DNA from 2 places in the Micromonospora sp. LOL_023 genome. Region 1 is predicted to be linked to the other one. Evidence: riboswitches for the same ligand, from Rfam matches in the RefSeq annotation. Region 1 holds a riboswitch; the other holds the start of a gene.
The links. Region 1 has a riboswitch for cobalamin ahead of metE (5-methyltetrahydropteroyltriglutamate--homocysteine S-methyltransferase). Riboswitches for the same ligand answer to the same signal wherever they lie in the genome.

Region 1 (3,408 bases):
AATGTCGACGGTCGACTTTCAGGATCGGGTGTCGTCGTGTCGGTGGCAGCGCGACTGCGCCGAGGATCTGGTGGCTGGTCATGGTCGGATCGTGGCCGAGTTCATCGACGAGGGTGTCTCCCGTCGGGTGGCGTGGCCGGATCGGCCGCAGACGGCGCGGCTGCTCGCCGCTTTGGGGGACCCGGCGCGGGGGTTCGACGCGATCGTCGTGGGCGAGTACGAGCGTGCCTTCCATGGTCAGCAGCTTGAGCAGTTGACCCTGATCCTTGTCGGGCATGGTGTGCAGTTGTGGTTGCCGGAGACGTACGGGCCGGTGGACTTCGACAATCCCCGGCAGTTGGCGTTGCTGGACCTGCTTGGTGTGCATTCGCAGCGGGAGGTGTCGCGGGCGCGGTATCGTACGATGGCGGCGATGCGCGCCTAGGCCGAGGTGCAGGGCCGGTATCTCGGCGGCCGGCCGCCGTACGGCTATCGGCTGGTTGACGCGGGTCCGCATCCGAATCGTGGTCACGCCGCCTGGGATCGGCGTCTGCATCGTCTGGAGCCTGATCCGGTCACTGCGCCGCGCGTGCGGTGGATCTTTGCCCAGCGGCTTGCCGGTCGCAGTGTGGCCCGTATCGCTCGTGCTCTCAACGACGCCGGTGTTGCCTGCCCGTCCGCCGTTGATCCGGGACGTAACCGGCACCGCAGTGGCCGGGGTTGGATGCTGACGACGGTCGCGGCGATCCTGGCCAATCCCTGTTACACCGGCCGTCAGGTGTGGAACCGGCAGCGTGCCGACCGCGACGGTGTCGAGCCTGAGGGCCCTGTTGCTCGAGGCCGCGAGGTGCAGTGACGCAACGGGGCTCCGCAGTGGGTCGTTTCCGGTCAGGTCGTTCATCCGTCGTTGGTGAGTGAGGAGCGGTTCGTCGCGGTCCAGGCGATGCGTACCGCGCCCGTCCCTGCGGATGGCGTTTCTCGCCGGTATCTCCTGGCGGGGTTGGTGTGTTGGGAGGTCTGTGGCCGGTGCATGGACTCCCATTGGGTGCATGGCCGTCCCGGTTACCGTTGCCGCCACGGCCACACGAGTAGCCGTACGACGGTCTCGCCCTGGCCGAGGACCCTCTACGTCCGGGAAGATCATCTCCTCGACGCACTCCGCTACGACCGCGGGCTGCACCGTCACCATCCCGCGTTGCGCTGCGTGGACCTGGGCAGGGTTGCCGCCTACCTTCGTGACAACGACATGATCGTCGTGTGACTACTTCGCCCGAGTTGTCGACACCGCGACCGCGACATACCTGCTCGATCCGGCAGGGAGCTTCCCCGCCACCACCACAGCGAAGATCCCCGTCCAGCGGGACGGGGATCACCAGTAAAGCGAGTAGGTATCACCCTTCGTGCGGAAATAACGTGTCCGAGCCGGAGTTGATCTCCAACTACATGATCGTTCTGCGTGATGAACTGGTGCTCACGTAGCGAATAGCTACTCCAGACCCCTATGGCCCCAGGCGGGCATCCCCGATTCGTTGACCGGTATTGGGCTCTGCGGTGTCCCGTGCGGCGGACCCTGGCGCCGGCGCGACGGCGCGGCCCGTACGATGGCGGGCGGTGCTGGTTCGTCCCGTCCGCGAGTTGGGCGGGGCGTCGTAAGAGGGAACCCGGTGCGAGTCCGGGACTGCCCCGCAGCGGTGAGTGGGAACGACCGCCGTCAACGAAGCACTGGACCGCAAGGTCTGGGAAGCGACGGCCAGTAGGCGACCAACGTGTCACGCCCGCGAGTCCGAAGACCTGCCAGCGCTGCGTACACCGCCTGGTGTGCGCCGCCGGCGGCCTCTCGGGAGGGCTAGGGCGGAAAGCCGGGTGCCACGCCGTGCCCTGCCTTCCTCCCCTCCCGTGTCCGTCGGGCACTTCGAGGGAAGGACCCATTGGTGACTACCGCATTCGGGCAGAGCACCGTGCTCGGCTATCCGCGCATCGGTGCCGACCGTGAGCTGAAGAAGGTCCTCGAGGCCTACTGGGCGGGCGGCATCGACGCCGAGGAATTGGAGAGGATCGCCGCTGAGCTGCGGTCCGAGGTCTGGCGGACGCTAGCCGACGCCCGGCTCGACGCGATCCCGTCGAACACATTCTCCTACTACGATCACATGCTCGACACCGCCGTCGCCGTTGGTGCGATCCCTGGCCGGTTCGCCCGGCTCGGCCTCGGCGAGTTGGACACCTACTTCGCGATGGCCCGAGGCGTCGACGCCGAGCCGGCGCTGGAGCTGACCAAATGGTTCGACACGAACTACCACTACCTGGTCCCGGAGATCGACCCGGGCCTCGTCTTCCGTCCGAACCCGGCGAAGGCGTTGGGTGAGTACGCCGAAGCCCGTGAGCTGGGTATCACCACTCGACCGGTGTTCGTCGGGCCGGCCACGTTCCTGCTGCTGGCCAAGGGCGACGACCCGTTCTCCCGGCTGGACGAGCTGGTCGAGGTGTACGTCGATATCCTCGCCGCGCTGGCGGCTGCAGGGGTGGACTGGGTGCAGTTGGACGAGCCGGCCTACGTCGCCGACCGCACCCCGGCCGAGATCGACGCCCTGCGCGGCGCCTACGCCCGCCTCGCGGAGGTCACTCAGCGGCCGAGGATCTTCGTAGCCACCTACTTCGGCGAATTCGGTGACGCTCTGCCCGCGCTGCTGGGCACGTCGGTGGAGGCGATCGGTCTGGACCTGGCGGCCGGGCCGGGAAATCTGAACCGGCTCGCCGCCGCCGGGCCGCTGCGTGGCCGGACGATCGTCGCCGGGCTGGTGGACGGCCGCAACATCTGGCGTACGGACCTGCATGCCGCCGTCTCGGTCGGAGCGAACATCGCCGGGCTGGCCGACCATGTCGCCGTCGCCACTTCCTGTTCGCTGATGCACGTCCCGGTCGACCTCGCGGTCGAAGGCGGACTCGACCCGGAGCTGTCCGCCCGGCTGGCGTTCGCCCGGCAGAAGGTCGATGAGGTGGTCCTGCTCGGCAGGGCGCTGCGCGACGGCATCGCCAACCTGCCCGCACCGCTGCCGGTCGCTCCGGTCGGGTGGCGGCGCGGCGACGTGCGTGTCCGGCTGGCAGCCCTCGGCCCCGCCGACCGGCAGCGTGGCGACTACCCGGATCGGGCGGCCGCGCAGCAGCAGCGGCTGGGGCTGCCGGAGTTGCCGACGACCACGATCGGGTCGTTCCCGCAGACCGACGAGTTGCGTAGGGCCCGCGCCGCGTACCGGGCTGGTCGGCTCGACCACGACGGCTACGTCGAGCGGATGCGCGCTGAGGTCGAGCATGTCATCCGACTGCAGGAGAAGCTGGGCCTGGATGTGCTGGTGCACGGCGAACCGGAACGCAACGACATGGTGCAGTACTTCGGCGAACAGTTGGACGGTTTCGCGGCTACGGAGCATGGTT
Region 2 (3,408 bases), on a different contig from region 1:
GTAGGCGGGTGATGCCGGCCGCGACCATGGTGGCGTCGCAGAGCACCGGTGCCCCGGCCCGCAACGCGGACCGGGCCGCGGCGACGACCTGGGGCGAGAAGATCAGATCCTCGACGAGGTCGACCATGCCACAGGAATGGATCATCCGGACAGCGACCCGGGCCTGTTCGGCGGTGAACCGGCTCAGGTCGGTCTCGGCTCGGATGGTGGCGAACGACTGCCGGTAGATCTCGGCCCCGTCGCGGACGTGTTCCATCACGGCTCCTCACGTGCGGTGCGGACGGCGGCGGCCAACGCCGCGCCTGGTAGAACGTGGACGGCGGACCGGCCGGTGGCGTCCACCTGGTAGCCGTCGCCGGTGGCGAGCACCCGCACGACCCGGCCGGTCGGGGTACCGCAGCCACGTTCACAGCCGATCCAGTGCACCGGCAGGCCGACCCCGGCCGGGTCCGACCGGTCGCCGTGCGCCGCTGTCGCGTCGGCCCGGACATCGGCCCGGGATCGGAGACACCCGGGCCGGCCGGCGCAGGCGGTGACGCCGAGCCAGGGTGATCCGGGGTCGGTGACGAGTCCTGCGGTGCGCAGCCGACCCGCCCAGTCCGGCGCGTCGATGACGGTGGGCAGCACCACCGCCCGCCACGGGGTGATCCGTAGCTGCGGCGAGGCGGCGGCGAGCAGGTCTGCCTGCCCGGCGGTGAGCCGTCCCAACGGGACGGCCAGGACCAGAGCGTGGTCGCCGTCGGGGCGACGCAGGACGCCCACCGACGGTTCGGGTATGTGCCGTGGCAGCGGCCGCCGGTGCGCCGTCGGCACCTGGTGGACCCCCGGCTCGGTGGCGACCCGCGCGATGATCCGGGCCACCTCGGCGGCGGTCAGGTCACCGACCCGCCAGATGGTGCCGTCCACGGCCCGCTGGTCGGCGACGAAGCCTCGGGCGACCGCGACGGCCACCCGTACCGCGTCGGAGTGGCCGGTGCGCAGTCCGTGGTCGACGCCGGCGAGCGCGACGACGACCAATCCGTCCGTGCCGGGCAGCAGGCCCACGTCGGGACGCGCCGAGATGGTGTCGCCGCGCCCGTCGTCCACAGCGAACAGGAAACGCCCGGACAGCCGGGTCAGCTGCGGCTGGGCGCAGATCGCCGCATCTAGCGCCCGGACCTGCGCCGCGACGTTCCAGTCCGGCACGTTGTCCACCCCGGCAAGGGGGGAGCCGAGGATGTTGCGGACCCGGTCGTGACCCGGCGTGGGCAGCAGACCGGCGGCGCTCAACCGGCCGGCGAGCGCCTCGGCGGCGTCGACGTCGACCCCGCGTAGCTGTACGTTCGCCCGGCTGGTCAGCTCCAATCGCCCATCGCCGAGCTCGCGGGCGGCGGCGGCCAGGGCGGTCAGCTGGCCGGCGGTGAGCAGTCCGCCCGGGCAGCGGATCCGGGCAAGGTGTCCGTCGGCGGCCTGATGCAGCTGCAACGCGCCGGGACAGGCGTCGGGGCCGCCCCGGACGGGCGGCGACGGCGAGGCTGGCACGCGGCGGATACTACGGGCTGCCCCCAGGAGACGACGTGGTCGCGGCGATTTCATCACACCTTGACGAAACGTCTGTCAGTCGTGACAGTTGTCGGTAGCCAGCTGCGGCGGCACGTGGAGGAAGCCGGTGTGATTCCGGCGCGGTCCCGCCACTGTCACCGGGGAGCAGACCCCACCGAAGGCCACGGCCCCGATCCACGGGGCGGGAAGGCCGGGGCGAGCGTCGATCCGGGAGCCAGGAGACTCCGGTCGCCGCGACCGACGACCCGGGGCGCGGACCCCGAGGGAGGACCAGGCATCCCATGATGCTGCTTTTATCCACCTCAGACACTGATCTGTTGAGTGGACGGGCCAGCGGCGCCGACTGGCACCTGGCGAACCCGGCCCGGCTGTCGGTCGACGACCTTCCGCAGCTGCTGCCCGACGTCGAACTCGTAGTGGTCCGGCTTCTCGGCGGCCGACGGGCCTGGCCGGACGGACTCGACGCGCTGCTGTCCGGCCCACGGCCGGTCGTCGTACTCAGCGGAGAGCAGGCACCGGACGCGGCGCTGATGGAGCTGTCCACCGTGCCGGCCGGGGTGGCCGCCCAGGCGCACGCCTACCTGGCCCACGGCGGGCCGGCCAACCTGACGCAACTGCACCACTTCCTGTCCGACACGGTGCTGCTCACCGGGCACGGCTTCACCGCGCCCGAGCCGGCACCGGAGTGGGGTGTGCTCAGCCGCCCGGCGACGGAACCGACGGACTGTCCGACCGTGGCAGTGCTCTACTACCGGGCACACCACCTGGCCGGCAACACCGGCTTCGTACACACGCTGTGCGATGCGATCGAGGCCGCTGGTGGCCGATCGCTGCCGATCTACTGTGCCTCGCTACGCTCGCCCGACCCACGGCTACTGGCCGCTCTGCGCCAGGCCGATGCCCTGGTGGTCACGGTGCTCGCCGCCGGCGGTACCCGGCCGGCGACCGCCTCCGCCGGGGGCGACGACGACGCGTGGGACGTCGGCGCGCTCACCGAACTGGACGTGCCGATTCTGCAGGGACTCTGCCTGACCAGCTCCCGGCAGACGTGGGCTGACACCGACGACGGACTGTCCCCATTGGATGCGGCTTCCCAGGTCGCCATCCCCGAGTTCGACGGCCGGCTGATCACCGTGCCGTTCTCCTTCAAGGAGATCGACGCCGACGGGTTGTCGGTGTACGTCGCCGACCCGGAACGGTCCGCCCGGGTCGCCGGCATCGCGGTGCGCCACGCCGCGCTGCGCCACATCGCACCGGGCGACAAACGGATCGCGGTGCTGCTGTCGGCATACCCGACGAAGCATGCCCGGATCGGCAACGCGGTCGGCCTGGACACCCCGGCCAGCGTGCTCGCGTTGCTGCGCACGTTGCGCGACGCCGGCTACGACGTCGGGCCGGCCGACGGACCCGACGCGCTGCCCGGGCTGGCCCGCGACGACGGCGACGCGCTGATGCACGCGCTGATCGCCGCCGGCGGGCAGGACCCGGACTGGCTCACCGAGGAGCAACTGGCCGGCAATCCGGTACGTATCCCGGCCGCGGACTACCTCCGCTGGTACGCGCGGTTACCGGCCGACCTGCGTGAGCGGGTCGAGCAGCACTGGGGTCCGCCACCGGGCGAGCTGTACGTCGACCACTCCGGCTCCGGCGACGGCGAGATCGTGTTGGCCGCGCTGCCCGCTGGCAACATCGTGCTGCTGGTACAGCCGCCACGTGGGTTCGGCGCCAACCCGGTGGCCATCTACCACGACCCGGACCTGCCGCCGAGCCACCACTACCTGGCCGCCTACCGCTGGTTGGAGCACGGCTTCGGCGCACACGCCGTGGTGCACGTCGGCAAGCACGGCAACCTGGAGTGGCTGCCCG

Region 2: linked by a shared signal. The riboswitch ahead of cobN (cobaltochelatase subunit CobN) and the one ahead of metE (5-methyltetrahydropteroyltriglutamate--homocysteine S-methyltransferase) in region 1 are both predicted to bind cobalamin.

Annotation. Positions count from the first base shown of each region.
Region 1 covers NZ_JBHMIM010000018.1:16,971-20,378, reverse strand. The annotation lists gene ACFHVL_RS12155 (recombinase family protein) at 1-424, shown strand, start outside; gene ACFHVL_RS12150 (recombinase family protein) at 431-835, shown strand; cobalamin riboswitch at 1,578-1,793, shown strand; gene metE (5-methyltetrahydropteroyltriglutamate--homocysteine S-methyltransferase) at 1,911-3,408, shown strand, end outside.
Region 2 covers NZ_JBHMIM010000012.1:46,607-50,014, forward strand. The annotation lists gene ACFHVL_RS08845 (precorrin-8X methylmutase) at 1-259, opposite strand, end outside; gene cobG (precorrin-3B synthase) at 256-1,521, opposite strand; cobalamin riboswitch at 1,639-1,767, shown strand; gene cobN (cobaltochelatase subunit CobN) at 1,824-3,408, shown strand, end outside.